3 regions of the Sideroxydans lithotrophicus ES-1 genome follow, and region 1 is predicted to be linked to each of the others. Evidence: predicted binding sites of a transcription regulator. Region 1 holds the regulator's gene; each other region holds the start of a gene.
The links. The regulator sigma-54, encoded in region 1, starts transcription at its own class of promoters, with help from an activator protein. The targets are predictions, from matches to a motif close to TGGCACNNTTCCTGCT.
Positions count from the first base shown of each region.

Region 2: a site for sigma-54 is predicted at 1,750-1,765, ahead of nifL (nitrogen fixation negative regulator NifL). Genes of this name have one in related genera too.
Region 3: a site for sigma-54 is predicted at 2,657-2,672, ahead of nifB (nitrogenase cofactor biosynthesis protein NifB). Genes of this name have one in related genera too.

Region 1 covers NC_013959.1:437,608-443,666, reverse strand. Annotated here, with positions in the region: gene SLIT_RS02195 (KpsF/GutQ family sugar-phosphate isomerase) at 1-70, shown strand, start outside; gene SLIT_RS02190 (KdsC family phosphatase) at 70-591, shown strand; gene lptC (LPS export ABC transporter periplasmic protein LptC) at 591-1,178, shown strand; gene lptA (lipopolysaccharide transport periplasmic protein LptA) at 1,159-1,746, shown strand; gene lptB (LPS export ABC transporter ATP-binding protein) at 1,743-2,465, shown strand; gene SLIT_RS02170 (RNA polymerase factor sigma-54) at 2,496-3,926, shown strand; gene hpf (ribosome hibernation-promoting factor, HPF/YfiA family) at 3,943-4,266, shown strand; gene SLIT_RS02160 (PTS sugar transporter subunit IIA) at 4,323-4,778, shown strand; gene hprK (HPr(Ser) kinase/phosphatase) at 4,932-5,867, shown strand; gene rapZ (RNase adapter RapZ) at 6,017-6,059, shown strand, end outside.
Region 2 covers NC_013959.1:840,007-846,065, reverse strand. Annotated here, with positions in the region: gene rsxC (electron transport complex subunit RsxC) at 1-153, opposite strand, end outside; gene SLIT_RS04305 (RnfABCDGE type electron transport complex subunit B) at 317-853, opposite strand; gene rsxA (electron transport complex subunit RsxA) at 968-1,543, opposite strand; gene nifL (nitrogen fixation negative regulator NifL) at 1,799-3,364, shown strand; gene nifA (nif-specific transcriptional activator NifA) at 3,357-4,910, shown strand; gene SLIT_RS04285 (Nif11-like leader peptide family natural product precursor) at 5,067-5,285, shown strand; gene SLIT_RS04280 (DUF6156 family protein) at 5,386-5,724, shown strand; gene SLIT_RS04275 (hypothetical protein) at 5,721-5,951, shown strand.
Region 3 covers NC_013959.1:820,419-826,477, reverse strand. Annotated here, with positions in the region: gene SLIT_RS04200 ((Fe-S)-binding protein) at 1-1,350, opposite strand, end outside; gene SLIT_RS04195 (hypothetical protein) at 1,347-1,610, opposite strand; gene SLIT_RS04190 (dinitrogenase iron-molybdenum cofactor biosynthesis protein) at 1,614-2,345, opposite strand; gene nifB (nitrogenase cofactor biosynthesis protein NifB) at 2,706-4,211, shown strand; gene SLIT_RS04180 (4Fe-4S dicluster domain-containing protein) at 4,371-4,625, shown strand; gene SLIT_RS04175 (ArsC/Spx/MgsR family protein) at 4,637-5,152, shown strand; gene SLIT_RS04170 (2Fe-2S iron-sulfur cluster-binding protein) at 5,145-5,429, shown strand; gene SLIT_RS04165 (nitrogen fixation protein NifQ) at 5,635-6,059, shown strand, end outside.

The DNA of each region.
Region 1 (6,059 bases):
GGTGGACGCCGACAAAAAACTGGTCGGCGCACTGAACATGCATGACCTGCTGAAGGCGAAAGTCATCTGATGTCACTCGCCGAACGAATCAAACCTCTGCGCCTGGTTGCCTTCGACGTGGACGGCGTGCTCACTGACGGCGGCCTGTATCTTTCCGATTCCGGGGAAGAGTTCAAGCGCTTCAATTCGCTCGACGGCCACGGCCTGAAGATGCTGAAGGCATCGGGCGTGGAGCTGGCCATCATCACCGGACGCACTTCGAAGTGCGTCGAGTTGCGCGCCAGGAATCTCGGCATCACCCGTTTGTATCAGGGCGTGGAGGACAAGCTGGCAACGATGCAGGCACTGCTGGCGGAACTCAAGCTGGCACCTGAGGCCGCTGCCTTCATGGGCGACGATGTGGTCGATCTTCCCGTGATGCGCCGCGTCGGATTGGCGCTGAGCGTTCCCGCGGCCCCGCAGATCGTCCGCGACCATGCGCATTACGTCAGCCAGCGCGAGGCCGGGCATGGCGCAGTGCGCGAAGTGTGCGAACTGATCCTCGGCGCACAGGGCACGTTAGAGGCGCAACTTGCGCCCTACCTGAAGTGATGTTCGCAAACCGGTTCTTCGACAAAGCGCGCTCATGGCTGCCATTGTTGCCATTGCTGCTGCTGTTGCTGGCCACTTACTGGCTCGATAAGCAGGTACAGCCCCTGACCCAGGCCCAGAACCAGCAACGCCACGATGTCGACTATGTCGTCGATAGTTTCTCCGCCGTCACGCTGAACCTGCAAGGCCGGCCGCGTTACACGCTCTCGGCAGAAAAACTCTGGCATTACCCGGACGACGACAGCACCCATCTGGAGATGCCGAAGGTCACCAGCCTGTATGCGGACCGCCCGCCGACCATCACCTCGGCGCAGACCGGCATGGTCTCCAGCAAGGGAGACGACGTCTACCTTTACGATGACGTAAATGTCGTGCGCCCGGCCAGCGGCGACCTCGGCGAACAGCGTTTCGTAACCGGCTATCTGCATGTCGTGCCCGATCGCGACTGGGCGGAGACCAACCAGTCGGTGGTGATGACGAACCAGTACAACATCATCCGTGCCGTCGGCATGGAACTCGACAACCAAGCGCGCACGGTCAAATTGCTATCGCGCGTCAGGGCCAACCATGAGCCGAACCGCAATTAATGCCGCACTGTGCAGCCTGCTGCTGATGGGCTGGAACAACCTTGCGCTCGCCGAACACGCAGACCGCGACAAACCTATCCATGTGGAATCGGATCGCGTCGTCATCGATGATGCGAAGCAAACCAGCGTGTTCGAGGGCCAGGTGGAACTCACCCAGGGAACGTTGTTCATCCAGGCCGAGAAGATCGTGCTCACGCAGGATAAACTGGGCAACAAGCACTGTACCGCCACCGGCAGCCCCGCCAATTTCCGCCAGAAACACGAGGGCACCGATCAGTATATGGAAGGCTATGGCGACCGCATCGAATACGATACACGCACCGAAACGGTGGATTTCTTCGGCCATGCCCGGGTCAAGCGCGACCAGGATGACGTACAGGGCGACCACATCGCCTACAGCACCCGTACCGAGGTGTTCGAGGTCAGCGGCGATCCGACCCGCCTCAACGACCCCGACAAAGGGCGAGCGCACGCAGTGATCCAGCCCAAGGCCAAAGAGCCGGCCAGCGGCTCGGCAGCGCCACTCACCATCCAGACCAGCCCAACCCTTTCAAAGCAAAAACCATGAGCGAACTCAGAACCGTCTCGCTGAAAAAACGTTATCGCGCCCGCACCGTGGTGCAGGATGTCTCGCTGTCCGTGAAGAGCGGCGAAGTGGTGGGACTACTGGGCCCGAACGGCGCAGGCAAGACCACCAGCTTCTACATGATCGTCGGCCTCGTCGCCGCCGATGGCGGCGAGATCTTCATCGACGACCAGGACATCACCCATTTGCCCATCCATCGCCGCGCGCGCCTCGGGCTGGCCTACCTGCCGCAGGAGGCCTCCATCTTCCGCCGCCTGACCGTGACCGAAAACATCAAGGCAGTGCTCGAATTGCAGGGCTATGCCCCCGCCGAGATGGACGCACGACTGGAGGCATTGCTGAACGACCTGCACATCACCCATATCCGCGACAATCCCGCCATCAGCCTGTCCGGCGGCGAACGCCGCCGCGTCGAGATCGCCCGTTCGCTGGCCACCGACCCGCGCTTCATCCTGCTTGATGAGCCTTTTGCCGGGGTCGACCCCATTGCCGTGCTGGATATCCAGAAGATCATCCGCTTCCTCAAAGAGCGTGGCATCGGCGTGCTGATCACCGACCATAACGTGCGCGAGACGCTGGGCATCTGCGACCGCGCCTACATCATCAATGCCGGCTCGGTGATGGCCGAAGGCAAGCCCGAGGAAATCATCTATAATGAGGGCGTGAGGAAGGTGTATCTGGGCGAGCACTTCAAGTTATAAGATAGCGCCGCACACACGCCAAAACCAGTAATGAAACACTCTCTCCAACTCAGACAATCCCAACAACTGATGCTGACGCCGCAGTTGCAGCAGGCTATCAAGCTGCTGCAACTCTCGACGCTGGAGATCAATCAGGAGACTGCGCGCCTGCTGGACGAGAATCCTTTCCTCGAACGCGAGGACGACAATACCAACCAGACCTACAGCGGCAACAGCAGCACCGATACCCCCGCCCCATCCAGCAGTGCCGAAAGCAGCGAGCCCGCCGAAGCGGAATCACGCAACGACAGCAACGAATGGCCGGAACCCTCGTTCTCATCGACCTCCGCTTCCAGCCCGGATGACGAGGACGACGGCTATTCGGAGGTCGCTGCCGAAAAACCCAGCATGCGTGAGCACTTGCTCTGGGAATTGAACATGAGCCAGATGGATCCGCGCGACAAAAAGATCGTCGGCCTGCTCATCGATGCGCTGGACGAGAACGCCTACCTGTCGCAGCCGCTGGAAGAGATCGTCGAGCTGCTGCCGCCGGAACTGGATATCACCCTGGACGACCTGGAAACGGCGCTGGTGCAGCTGCAGCATCTGGATGCCCCCGGCATCGGTGCGCGCAACCTGAGCGAATGCCTGGCGCTGCAACTGCGCGACATGCCTGAAGATGTGCCGGGCCGGGACCTGGCTTTGACCATCGTCAGCCAATATCTGGATCTGCTGGCCGCCCGCGACTTCAGCAAACTGAAAAAGACCCTGCGCTGCGATGACGATGCCCTGCGCTGCGCCCAGGACCTGATCGTGCATCTGCAACCCAAACCCGGATCTGCTTTCGAGCATCGTGCGGCAGACTATGTGGTGCCGGATGTGCTGGTGGAACGCCACGGCGGCATCTGGCGCGCACGCCTGAATCCGGAGGCCATGCCGCGCCTGCGCATCAATCAGGTGTATGCCAACATCCTGCAGCAGCGCAACGAGAAGAACGCGCAGGAGATGGCCGGCCAATTGCAGGAAGCGCGCTGGTTCATCAAGAACCTGCAGCAGCGCTTCGAGACCATCCTGCGCGTGTCGCAGGCCATCGTCGAGCGCCAGCGCCAGTTCTTCGAGCACGGCGACATCGCCATGCGCCCGCTGGTGCTGCGCGAGATCGCCGAACAGCTCGAGTTGCACGAGTCCACCATTTCGCGCGTGACTACGCAGAAGTTCATGCTCACCCCGCGCGGCATCTACGAATTCAAGTACTTCTTCGGCAGCGGTCTGGCCACCGAAGCAGGCGGCGCGTGCTCCTCCACCGCCATCCGCGCACTCATCAAGCAACTGGTCAGCGAGGAGGATGCCAAGCACCCCCTCACCGACAGTCGCATGTCCGAAATCCTGGCACAGCAGGGCATATTGGTCGCCCGCCGTACCGTGGCAAAATACCGCGAGGGCATGAACATCCTTCCGGTAAATCTTCGTAAATCACTCTAACCATAAGGAGCAGGCCATGAACCTCAACCTCACAGGACGTCATCTCGAAATCACCCCGGCCATCCGCGAGCATGTGCTCAGCAAACTGGACAAGGTCAAACGTCATTTCGACAACGTGATCGACATCAACGTGATCCTGTCGGTGGACAAGCTGGTGCAGAAGGCCGAGGCCAACGTCCACGTTTCCGGCAAGAACATCTTCGCCGAGACGGAAGACAGCAACCTGTATACCGCGATCGATGCATTGGTCGATTCGCTGGACCGCCAGGTGCTGAAACACAAGGAAAAACACACTGCACGCCGCCACGACGAATCCGGCAAGCACAGCGCTGCAGAATGAAACAACACAGGGCAATCAGAAGTGGTTGCCCTGTTTTTTCGCAATGGTGAATCAGCATGAGTCTAATCAGTAAGATCCTGACCCCGGAATGCGTGCTGCTGGATAACGAATCGGCCAGCAAGAAGCGGGTGTTCGAGCGCGTCGGCCTGTTGTTCGAAAATACGTTGGGCATCGCCCGCAGCCAGGTGTTCGACAGCCTGTTCGCGCGCGAGAAGCTGGGTTCCACCGGATTGGGCCAGGGCGTGGCCATCCCGCACGGTCGCGTGAAGGGTTTGCGCGATGCGGCGGCAGCCTTCGTCAAGATGCAGAACCCCATCCCCTTCGACGCACCGGACGGATTGCCGGTGAATTTCATTTTTGTACTGCTCGTTCCGGAACGGGCAACCGACCTGCATCTGCAACTGCTGGGCGAACTGGCGCAGATGTTCTGCGACAAGACCTTCCGCGACCAACTGCAGGCCACCGATGATCCGGTCGCGATCCAGAAGCTGTTCGCCGACTGGCAAGGATAGATGCAACAGATGCCTCTTAAAATTCAAATTTCTAAGTCAGGCAAGGCGCGCGCGACAAATCGTAGCGCCGCATATGTTGGTATATGTAAGCAAGATTTTTCGCGCGCAACGCGGCATGACGACGAAACTTTGGATTTTTAAGAGGTATCTGTAATGGCCCAGGTCAATATCCAGCAACTCTTCGAAGACAAGCAGGAACGCCTGAGCCTCGTCTGGGTGGGCGGCGAAAAAGGCACGGATCGCGTGCTGGAAAGCGAAGTCGTCAACGCCTCCAACCGCGGCCTGATCGGCCACATGAACCTGATCCACCCGAACTGGGTGCAGGTACTGAGCAGCACCGAACTGGATTATCTGCACGCGCTTTCTCCGGCGGAGCTGGCCACCGCGCTGACCCAGCTGGAAGAAGGCGAACCGCTGTGCCTGATCGTGGCTGGGGAAACCGAGATACCGAAGGGCCTGCTGGATTTCGCCAACCGCACCCACACCCCGCTGTTCCGCTCGCCGCTGGGCAGCGTGCAACTGATGTGGATGATCCGCCACTACATCGTCAAGGGACTGGCCGATTCCACCACACGCCACGGCGTGTTCCTCGATGTGCTCGGCGTCGGGGTGATGATCACCGGCGACAGCGGCGTGGGCAAGAGCGAACTGGCGCTGGAACTCATCACGCGCGGCAGCGGCCTGGTGGCGGACGACATCACCGAGCTGTACCGCATCTCGCCGGAAACGCTGGAAGGCCGCTGCCCTGACCTGCTGCGCGATTTCCTCGAAGTGCGCGGCTTGGGCATGCTCAATATCCGCACCATGTTCGGCGAGACGGCGGTGCGCCGCAAGAAGAGCCTGAAACTGATCGTCCATCTGTATCGCCCGCCCTTCGACGACCTGTCCAAGCTGGAGCGCCTGCCCACCTCCGGCGTCGAGGAGATCCTGGGAATCAAGATCAGCAAGGTGGAGCTCCCGGTGATGGCGGGCCGCAACCTCGCCGTGCTGGTGGAAGCCGCCGCACGCAATTTCGTGCTGCAGCAGCGCGGCATCGACACCATGAAGGAGTTCATCGAGCGCCACGAGCAGCACATGCAGGAGCAGTAAATAATGGATGCGTCTAATAATCGTCGCGAGCAAGCATGAGTGCAAGGAGCCGCACAGTGAATGACGAGACATACCTCACAGGTAGGCAAGGATTGAACGAGCATGCGACGCAGCAATCGTGCTGCGCAGCAGATTAGTAGAGGCAGACTATGCAGCTGTTCCTGATCAGCGGCTTATCCGGCTCCGGCAAGA
Region 2 (6,059 bases), 400 kb from region 1:
CACTTTCACCACCGGCGTGGCAGGTGCACCGATATGTTGCTGCAACGGCACGAACAGTTTTTTCGGCAACGGCAATGCGCGAATATGGCGCTCGGCCGACAAGTCCTTGCGACCTTCCGGATGCACGCCGCCGCGCAGATCGAATAGTTTCATGCTGCCTCCTCATTAGAGAGAGATGGAACGCAACATGCAGCGTGTCGGAGGCTCGGCAGCACCCCTCGCAAGGAGGAGGCCGGTGGGTACCCCGTTGCTGCGCAACGACCCTCCCGCACTCGCGGACGTTCACATCCCCACACGTGGGGCCCCTGCTCTCTGCTCATGCTGCCACCCCCACCATCGGCTTGTGCCAGTGCCAGGATTGCAGCGTCACCGGGATCGGCTGCAGCTTCACCGATTCGGTCGGACAGACTTCCTCGCATTTGCCGCAGGCGGTGCACGCTTCGCGGAACACCACATGGATCTGCTGCGCCGCGCCCATGATGGCGTCGGTCGGGCACACCTTGAAGCAGCGCGTGCAGCCGATGCAGATCTCCTCTTTCACTTCGGCGACCATCGGCACATTGTCGGCGACATCGGAAAGGTTCGCTTCGATGCCGAGCTTCAGCGCCAGCGCCTGCACCACCGCGCGCCCACCCGGCGGGCACAGCGTGACCGGCGCATTGCGGTCGGCCAGCGCCTGCGCGGCACCGGCACAGCCGGGGAAGCCGCATTGGCCGCATTGCGATCCCGGCAGGATGGCCTGTATCTCGGCGACCAGCGGATTGCCTTCCACCTCAAGCTTGCGCGCGGAGTAGCCGAGGAACAGTCCCATAGCCGAACCGAGGATAGTCAGACTGACAATAGCCGTGAACATTTCAATCTCCTTAAAACCCACTTAGCCACAGAGAACACAGAGCACACAGAGAAAACCCTGCATATCTTTCTCTGTGATCTCTGTGTTCTCTGTGGCTAAAAAGATTTTTCATATTTAAACCAGCCCCGCAAAACCCATGAAGGCCAGCGCCAGCAGACTTGCCGTGATGAAGCCGATCGGCGCACCGACGAAAGCGGACGGCACTTGCGCCAACGCCAGCCGTTCGCGCAATCCGGCGAACAGCAGCAACACCAGGGTGAAACCGGCAGCCGAGCCGAAGCCATATAACAGGCTGTTGACGAAAGGCAGTTTCTCTTGCGTGGTCAGCAACGGGATGCCCAGCACTGCGCAGTTGGTGGTGATGAGCGGCAGATAGATACCCAGCACCTGGTACAGCCCCGGGTTGGTCTTGCGCACCACCATCTCGGTGAATTGCACGACGACGGCGATGACCAGGATATAGACAAGGATGCGCAGATAGACCATGCCCAGCGGAACCAGCAGCCAGTGCTCCAGCATCCAGCAGGCTGCAGAGGCCATGGTCATCACAAAGGTCGTGGCCAGTCCCATGCTGATGGCGGTATCGGTCTTCTTGGAGATGCCCATGAACGGGCACAGTCCCAGGAACTTCACCAGCACCACGTTGTTCACCAGCACCGTGCTGAGCAACAACATCAAATATTCGCGCATATCGATAATCTCCTGTGCTCCTTAGTGCAAGCGGCGTGCCAAGGAATGCATGCAGGATCGAGCCGCACAGAATCAGGCGTTTGATACCGGGGCGCACCATACAGGTGCAAAAAACCTTTGTCGTTGTCAGGTCGGGGCGCGCCCTGATGTAGCAAACGCGACAAACCGCCTGTCATTGCCGCCGTTGAGCCGGAAAGGAAAATCATCGGCACAGATATTGCTGAACAGACTGTATCCACATGAAATGGAACCATCATGTCCAAGCCGCAAGCACCGAACGAACCGAATCTGCAAGCATCCAGCATGGACAGCGACAGCAATGTGCCTTCGCATCTGTTCCGCCAGGCAGTGGAACAGGCCGCACTGGCGATCTCCATCACCGATGCACGCGCCAATATCCTGTATGCCAACGCCGCATTCCAGCGCATCACCGGATACGGGCAGGACGAGATCGTCGGGCACAACGAATCCATCCTCTCGTACCGCGTCACGCCCAAGCTGGTGTACGAGACATTGTGGGCACAGATCCAGCGCCAGCGCCCGTGGAACGGCCTGCTGGTGAACAAGCGCAAGGACGGCAACCGCTATCTGGCCGATGTCACCATCACGCCGGTGGTGGGCGAAGCAGGCCTGACCACGCACTATCTCGGCATGCACCGCGACGTGACCGAGGTGCACCGGTTGGAACGGCAGGTGCAGAACCAGAAGACGCTGATCGAATCGGTGGTGGATGCGGCGCAGGTCGCCATCGTGCTGCTGGACGAAAACGAGCACGTGCTGCTGGACAACCAGGAATACAAGAAACTCATCGGCGACCTCGGCAAGGAGCCGGCGGTAAGGCTGCTCGAAGCACTGCGTTTACAGATGGGCGATGCATATACCAAGGCCTATGAGAAACATCGCAACATCGCCGCGCGCGAAGTGTGCATCGAATCGCCCAAACGCCCGACGCGCTGGTTCTCCTGCGCGATATCGTGGTTCGAGGAACACGACGTCGGTGCAGACGCGTTCTACGAACCGCTGCGCCGCCACTATCTGCTGCTCACCATCCAGGACATCAGCGAGATCAAGCGCCAGCAGGAAGCGCTGCGCATCAACAGCCTGCGCGCGCTGCTGGCCGAACAGGAACGCATCCAGGGCCTGCGCGAGACGCTGGCGGGAGCGGTGTATCAACTGGAAGGCCCGCTCAACATGCTGAGCGCCGCTGCCAACATGATGGAGCGCCGCCGCGAAGCGGGCGCCGACCTGCCCGCAGCCAGCGCGCTGGAAGAAGCCATGCAAAAGAGCCGCGAAGTGCTGGAGACGCTGCGCGGCTGCATCCCCGAGCAGGGCAATGAAGCGCTGCAGCCGGTCAATCTCAACGAAGTCTTGGCCGATGTGCTCAAGCTCACCACCGCCAGCCTGCTCGGCGCGGGCATCGTGGTGGAGTGGTCTCCTTCGAACGAGCCCCCGGTGGTATCCGGACATCCTGGCCAATTGACCAACCTGTTCAAACAGCTCATCTCGAACGCCGTCGAAGCGGTGAACGAACGCCGCGGCGGCCAGCGCGAGCTGCGCATCGCCTGCACATCGCGCGGCGACCATCTCGAAGTGTTCGTCGAAGACAGCGGCCCCGGCATCGCCGACGATCTGCGTTACAAAGTGTTCCAGCCGTTCTTCACCACCAAGGGTGCGGCGCGGCAGCATCTCGGCCTCGGCCTGGCGATGGCACAGGAAGTGGTGATCCGGCACGGCGGCACCATCGACATCGATCCCGGTTATCACGCCGGCTGCCGCGTACGTGTGCAACTGCCGCTGCTCACGGGAGCCAATCATGGTTGAAGAACGCATCGAAAGAAGGTCTGGGCACGAGCTCGACCTGCTCCGCTCTGAACTGGAGACGCTGTACCAGGTGAGCAAGGTGTTGTCGCGTTCGCTCAACTTCAAGGAAACGCTGGACGGCGTGCTGCATGCACTGCATGAAGGCGTCGCGCTGGAACGCGGCATGGTCAGCCTGATCGACGCCGCAAGCGGCGAGTTGCAGGTATCGCTGGTGTACGGCGTATCGGATGCCGTCACCGAAGAGGTCAGCTATCAGCCCGGCGAAGGCGTGGTCGGCACCATCCTCAAGACCGGCAACAGCATCGTGGTCGCATGCATCATGGACGAACCGCGCTTCCTCAGCCGCATGGGCATCTACAACCCGCAGGGGGCTTTCGTCGGCGTGCCGATCCGCATCGGCCAGAAAGTGGTCGGCGTGCTGGCGGCACAACCCGCGCCCAGCATCACCAAACAGCTCAGCGAATACCAGCGCTTCCTCGAGATGGTCGCCAACCTGATCGGCCAGAGCGTGCGCCTGTCGCAGGAAGTGGCGCAGGAAAAGAACGAGATCGCCGAGGAGCGCGACGTGTTGCGCCGCACCGTGCGCGGCCAGTACGGCTTCGACAACATCATCGGCCACACCCAGCCGATGCGGCGCATCTTCGAGCAAGTGCGGCTGGTGGCGAAATGGAACACCACCGTGCTGATCCGCGGCGAGACCGGCACCGGCAAGGAGCTCATCGCCAATGCCATCCATTACAACTCGCCGAGGGCACGCGGCAGCTTCGTCAAGCTCAACTGCGCAGCGTTGCCCGAGACCCTGCTGGAGAGCGAATTGTTCGGCCACGAGAAAGGCGCCTTCACCGGCGCGGTGGCGCAACGCAAGGGACGCTTCGAACAGGCCGAAGGCGGCACCGTGTTCCTCGACGAGATCGGCGAGATATCCCCGTCGTTTCAGGCCAAGCTTCTGCGCGTGCTGCAGGAAGGCGAGCTGGAACGCGTCGGCGGCACCAAGACCATCAAGGTGGATGTGCGCGTGGTCGCTGCGACACACCGCGACCTGGAAGCCGAAGTGGAAAAGGGCCGCTTCCGCGAAGACCTGTATTACCGTCTCAACGTCATGCCGCTGTACCTGCCGCCGCTGCGCGACCGCATGGAAGACATCCCCGAGATCGCGCGCTTCCTGGTGGAAAAGATCAGCACACAACAGGGCCGGCAACTCAACCTGACCGACGCCGCGCTGCGCGTGCTCATGCATCACGACTGGCCCGGCAACGTACGCGAACTGGAGAACTGCCTGGAGCGCGCTTCGGTGATGACCGAGGGCGACACCATCGACCGCGACGCCATCCTGCTCACCGGCATCGACGAAAAGATCTCGGCCAGCCGCGGCGCGATCCAGGAACTGGATCTCGACGACCCCAACCTCGACGAACGCGAGAAAGTCATCGCCGCGCTGGAACAGGCAGGCTGGGTGCAGGCCAAGGCTGCGCGACTGCTCGACATGACACCGCGCCAGATCGCCTATCGCATCCAGACGCTGAACATCAAGGTGCGGCAGATCTAGGAAGAACATCGCCTTTGATCTGCGGCACTCGCCTTATCGGGCAGGCATGCATTTTGCTGCCTGATGCTCAAGGTTGAAAAAAACGACAATCCAACCGACAAAACGGGATCGAACGTGTCCCGTTGTTTCATTTACTCCAAAATTCATGGGACAAACATGGCAATCAAAGACATCAAGGGTTTTTCCGACAAGGCAAAAGCAGATCAGGAACTGAAAGCAAAACTGGTCGCCTGCCAGAAAGTGCGCGAACTGCTCGCACTGGCACAGGAGCATGGCTTCAACTTCATCGAGGACGAGATGTATCCGCCCAACGAGCCGCAGTTCACCGCCGACCAGCTCTCCGAGCGTCTTGCCAAAGCGCTGCTGCGCGCCTGAGTAGATGGGTACCAAAAGTAAATATTCCGATTCCAATTCAAAAGTGAAACAATGCGGCGACGAGCAAACAACAAAGACAGTGCAAGAAGCACGGCAAGGAGTGAGCGAAGAAGCCAACGCAGTGTCACTGAAGAAGTGGGATCGGAATGAGAACCGGGGGAAGCTCCGGTTCTTTGTGACCTACACCGGAGTGAAGCTGCCGTTCAAGCTGGTGAACGAACTGCAGGCCAGCGAAGTGGAGAACCGCAACACCTACTTCCAGGGCTACTTCGACGAGAACGACCGCCTCACCGGTTTCGACAAACTCGCTTACGGCGAGATCGAACTCGCACACCGTTACACCTACCACGGCAACGGCAAGTTGAGCGCGGCCGAAATCACCGACATCGACGGCGAAACGACGATGCTGATCTTCGATACGGAAGGCAGCCCCGCTTGAGCACCTTCAATCCCTGCAAAGGCAAGACCGCCTGCCGCGACGATGGCGAAAGATGCCTGACCTGCGGCCGCAGCTTCGCCGAGATCGAACAGACCAGAAACCTGATCGACGCGCTGTCGGAATTCGCTCTGGCACAGGGCTATGACAACGTGGATGTGTTCGCAGCTTATGTCGCAGATAAGGTGGAGAAAAAAGTCCGGCATCGGCGCGAAGAAAACACTGCATGATGACTGGATAGCCGCGCTGCGAGCTAAGCGTAGCTGCTATTTGACCATATCGGCCGGTTTCAGTGGCTGTGGGCATATCTGCCATGTGCGGCTACCGGACGTTTTAGA
Region 3 (6,059 bases), 380 kb from region 1:
TTGCCCCCTGGTGTCGATCGCGTCGCGCAACAGCAGCGCGACATGGATGGGATCGCGCGCCACACCTTCGCGTATCTGGTGGCGACAGGAAAAACCGTTGGCGAGGATGGCCGCATCGGGCGCAGCTCGCAATGCGGGCAACAGGTCGAGCTCCGCCATGCGCATGGAGATGTCGGCGTGCTCGGCCTCCAGACCGAAACTGCCCGCCATGCCGCAACAGCTCGCCTCGATGAATTCGAACTCGAACTCCGGGATCAGCCGCAACACCTTGCGCAGCGACTTCATCGCGCCGACAGCCTTCTGGTGGCAGTGCCCGTGCACCAGGGTCTTGCCGCGCGGCAGCGGTTTGAATTCGAGATCGAAGCGTTTGCGGTCATGCTCGCGTGCGATGAATTCCTCGAACAGGTAGACCTGCTTCGATAACGCCACCGCTTCTTCGCCCAGGCCGAGCTTCAGGTGATCATCGCGCAAGGACAGGATGCACGAGGGTTCCAGCCCGACGATGGGGATGCCGGAGGCCAACGCCGGGCGCAGTGCGGCATGCAGGCGGCGAGCTTCGCGCCTTGCCGCATCGACCTGCCCCAGCGAAAGCCAGGTGCGACCGCAACACAGGGCGCGGCCCGGTTCGTCGTCTGCGGCGGCCCGCAAGGTGATGACGCGATAACCCGCAGCAGTGAGCACCTGGTGCGCAGCCCGTGCGATCTCCGGTTCGAAATGCATGGCGAAGGTATCGATGAACAGGATGACATCCCTGTCGCCAGCAGCGCTCTCTACGCAGCTGCGTGGTGCCGCATAAGGTGCGACTGCCGGTTCAGGCAGTATTCGTTTTGCAGCTATGCCAAAGATGAATTCGCCCGCTCTCGCCAACCACGATGCACGATTGCGCCAGCGGATCAGGCCTCCCATGACGCGACGGTAGCGCAGTAAGCCCGGCAAACCGGCTATCAGCCGATCGCGATGCGGCACACCCTTGAGTGCATTGACCTGCGCCTGGTATTCGATCTTGATCGCGGCCATGTCGACCTGGTTGGCGCACTCGCGCTTGCAGCCCTTGCAGCCGACGCAGAGTTCCATCGCGGCAGCCAGCCGCGGATCGGCGAAGGCATCGTCGCCGAACTCTCCATTCAACGCCGCCTTGAGCACCACCACCCTGCCACCCGGAGAATGCGCGGCATCGTCGGTGGCGCGGAAGCTGGGGCACATCACGCCCTTGGGCGTGCGCTGGCAGAGTTTGTCGCTGATGCACACGGCGACCGCCTTGGCGAAGTCGCCGCCCGTCGCGGGGATGCCGGCGTAGGCATCGCCCTGCCCCGCTGTCTCGTAAGAAGACCAGTCGAGATGGTGCTTCATTCGACCAGGACTGACAGCGCATGCAGCGCCGAATGGAGCGTCGGGACATGTTCGGCATCTTGCGCACTGATGCAACTCAGCGCATGAGCCAGCAACTCGTCTCCTTCATTGCTGCCATCCATTTCGATGATCATTCGCCCGATGCTGCTGGCGACCAGGTTGGTGATGCGCCGGTTCTCGCCGAACACCCTGGCGGTGCCGATCGCGTTGGCGATGAGGTCGCTGGTCGTCTGGTAAGGGTTCGACTTGAGCTTGGCCATGCGTCACTCCTGCACTTCGGCAGCCGTATAGTTCTTCAGCCGCTGCTCGGCGCTGACGCCCAGTATCTTGAGCATCCACGGCGGCGGTGAATTCGTCATCGCCTGCTGAAACTCCGCGATCACCTCTTCCGCGCTGCCGCCTTGCGGGCGCTTGATCGGGTAGATGTTGGCGCGAATGATCTTGGCGGCGGCAGGGCCGCCGACGGAAACGATATAGACGACATGGCAATCGCCGATGATCTGCGCGCGGAAGGCATTCTTGTCTTCGGCGAAATCGGCCTCCAGCGCGGAACGGATGCCGATCAGGCGGCTGTCGGTCGCCGACACCTGATAGACCAGGAAGCGCAGGCATGAACCGAAATGTCCGCTCAGAGTCATGCCGATATCGGAAGCGATCGCCACCCGCACGGAGCCGGGCATGTCGCCGTCTTTATAGGCCTGCACCTCGGATAGTTTCTCGTCCGACTCCGCATCGCCCCACAGGATGCGCACCGCCAGCTTCATCGCCTCCAGGCCGATGCCGATATCTTCGCCGTCCTCTTCTCCGTCCAGGCTGCCCAGTCCTGTCTTCAGGTCGGTGACGGTGAAGGTGCGCAGGATATCCGCGTCCAGTCTCTCGCCCAGTCTTTCCTGCAGTACATCGATCAATTGCGGCAGCGTGGTATTGGGCAGCGTGCGTGCCGCCAATGCCACGCGCAGCGCGGCTTCCCGGGTGATCAGTTCTGGCTGTTGCATCGCATCGTCTCCATGAAGCGCCTATGGCGTTGCATGCACAGAGTGCAATTACAGTGCCAACACTTGCACACAGAAAACTGCTGCGACATTCAACATGCTGATCGCAAAGGAATCTCGACTTGCGCACTCGGACATGGCGACTCGATCGCTGACGTCAAACTCGCCCAACCTGCCTGCCTAGACTATCCCGATCCGCGTTTTTGTAGCCTTCGCCACAAGCCAGGGCGAGTGTCATGTGCCATTTACAACAGTGGTGCATGGCATTCAAACGCGCCATATATAAAACAATGAGTTAGGCGACAAAATCTGTCGGGCACGCTGTTTGCTCATACTCAGCCAGACCTTACCGGAGGACACATCGTGCAACTACCCGTCATCAACAACGCAGCAAGCGAAGCTCCCAAAGGAGGCTGTTCCGCCGGGTCGTGCGGCTCGACCGACGACCAGATGAACCATCTGCCGGAGCATATCCGCCAGAAGGTGTTCAACCACCCGTGTTATTCCGAGGAAGCGCACCACTACTTCGCACGCATGCATGTGGCGGTGGCCCCTGCATGCAACATCCAGTGCAATTACTGCAACCGCAAATACGACTGCGCCAACGAGTCCCGTCCGGGCGTGGTGTCCGAATTGCACCATCCGGATCAGGCCGTGAAGAAAGTATTGGCCGTCGCGGCGACCATCCCGCAGATGACGGTGCTGGGCATCGCCGGCCCCGGCGATCCTTTGGCCAACCCGGAGCGCACGTTCTCCACGTTCAGCCAGTTGGCCGAGCAGGCGCCGGACATCAAGCTGTGCGTGTCCACCAACGGCCTGTCGCTGCCGGAGCATGTGGAGGAGTTGTCCAAGCACAACATCGACCACGTGACCATCACCATCAACTGCGTCGATCCCGACGTGGGGGCGCAGATCTATCCTTGGATCTTCTGGAAGAACAAGCGTATCAAGGGACGCGAAGGTGCGGCCATCCTCATCGAGCAGCAACAGAAGGGCCTGGAGATGCTGGTCGCCAAGGGCATCCTGGTGAAGGTGAACTCGGTGATGATCCCCGGCGTGAACGACAAGCATCTGGAAGAAGTCTCGAAGATCGTCAAATCCAAAGGTGCGTTCCTGCACAACGTGATGCCGCTGATCTCCGAAGCCGAACACGGCACCTACTACGGTCTCACCGGTCAGCGCGGCCCGACCCACGACGAGCTGCAGGCCTTGCAGGATGCGTGTGCGGGCGACATGAACATGATGCGCCACTGCCGCCAGTGCCGTGCCGATGCGGTGGGGCTGCTGGGCGAGGATCGCGGTGCCGAGTTCACCATGGACAAGATCGAGCAGATGGACATCAATTATCCCGAGGCAATGAAGATGCGCGCCGAGGTACATGCGGCCATCAACGAGGAACTGGAAAGCAAACGTCTGGCGAAAGAAGCCAAGGTGCAGCTGGTCAGCATCCAGGGCATCCAGAAGAAAGAAGTGACACGTCCGGTGCTGATGGCGGTCGCCACCAAGGGCGGCGGCGTGATCAACGAACACTTCGGTCATGCCAGCGAGTTCCTGATCTACGAAGCTTCGTCCGAGGGCGTGCGTTTCATCAGCCACCGCAAGACCATTCCGTACTGTGAAGGCGGCGACACCTGCGGCGACGGCGAAAGCGCACTCGATGTGACCATCCGCGAACTGGCCGGTTGTGAAGTCGTGCTGTGCAGCAAGGTCGGCTACGAACCCTGGGGGCCGCTGGAGGCCGCAGGCATCCAGCCGAACGGCGAACACGCGATGGAAACGATCGAGGAAGCGATCCTCAAGGTATACGAAGAGATGCGCGTGGCGGGCAAGCTGGAAACGAAGGCGGACGAGCAACAAAAGGTGGCTTAACAAGCTGTTCTGGCTTCCTTCTCCCGCGGGCGGGAGAAGGATTGAGGATGAGGGGCTACGAACAACTGACGGCGTTCCACTTCGAATCCCTCCCCTCACCCCAACCCCTCTCCCGCTTGCGGGCGAGGGACTAAGACAGGTTAGTTGAAAGGAAACAACATGGCACTCGAAATCATCGAATCCTGCGTCAATTGCTGGGCATGCGAACCGCTGTGCCCGAGCAAGGCGATCTACGAAGCGAAGCCGCACTTTCTGATCGACCCGAACAAGTGCACCGAATGTGCGGGCGACTTCGAGGATCCGCAGTGCGCCACCATCTGTCCGATCGAAGGTGCGATCCTCAACGAGGATGGCGACGCGATGAATCCGCCGGGTTCGCTCACCGGCATCCCGCTGCAAAAACTGGCCGCCTGAGAAATTCGATCATGGCCACTGTCGTCTTCTACGAGAAGCCCGGTTGCGGCAACAACACCAAGCAGAAGGTGTGGCTGGCCGCATCGGGCCACACCGTGCTGGCAAAGAACCTGCTCACCGAAAAATGGAGTGCGGTGCGGCTGCGCCCGTTCTTCGGCACACTGCCGGTGGCGCAGTGGTTCAACCCGAGCGCGCCGCGCGTCAAATCCGGCGAAGTGGATCCGGCCGCAGTGGATGCACATACCGCGCTCGAGATGATGATCGCCGAACCGTTGCTGATCCGCCGCCCGCTGATGGAAGTGGACGGCGAATTCCGCGCCGGCTTCGATGCAAAAGCAGTGGATGCCTGGATCGGGCTGAACGATAGCCAACCCAAAGACGAACCCTGCCCCAGCGGGCAAGCCCGCTTCCCTCACCCAAACCCTCTCCCGGAGGGCGAGGGAACAAGCGCCGCGCTCCGCGCAATTTCCAATCCTTGCCATCGCTCAGAACCTTGCCCTGCTCCCAAGGAATCTCATCATGCCTAAGGCCAGCGTCACCTTTGAAAAACTCGGCATCACCATATTGGTGCCTGCCGGTACCCGCCTCATAGAGATTTCCGAGAAGATTGGAGCGGGCATCACCTACGGCTGCCGCGAAGGCGAGTGCGGCACGTGTACCGTGCGCATTGTCAGCGGCATGGAGAACATGAGCGAGCGCTCGGTGCTGGAAGACAAGGTGCTGCAAGAAAACATGGCCGGTCGCGACCACCGCCTCGCCTGCCAGGCACAGGTGCTGGGCGGCAACATCGTGGTGCGCGGCTAAGGCGGAAGGCATCATGCGAACCAACGTCATGCACAGGCAGCAAGAAGCCCCTCTCTCTAACTCTGGTGGGACTACTAGCCATTCGACTGATGAAACAACTAGCCATCCCACTAAGCAACCAAAAGACGGTTGCCAAGTGGTTGGTTATAAGCCCGCAAGCGGGCGAGTCGCTGGTTATCTCCCGCAAGCGGGAGAAAGGACGAACGTGAAAGGCGATCTTCAAATCCCGGGCCTGCATGGCGAACTGATGGCGCATGCCGCCGGTTTGCCCAACGATGAGCTGTTCGCGCAGATGATCGCCAGCCAGATCGATGGCAGAGGCGCACTGCCGCCCGCTCTGGGTTTGAACGAAAAGGATTTCTCCGAACTGCTGGCGTGCCACTTTCCCGGCGTCGAACTGGTGATCCGCAACATCGAATGCACCGCCGATCCGCGCGCGCTGGAACGCGACGACGTGCTCGGCCTGCTGCTCGAGCACCGCGCCCACAGGAACCAGTCGGAACACTGGATGGCCGAGATCGTCACTGCCGCATGCATGGCCAGCGACCATCTGTGGCAGGACCTGGGCCTGTGGTCGCGCGACTATCTCAGCCGCCTGATGAAGCAGAACTTTCCCTCGCTCGCGGCGAA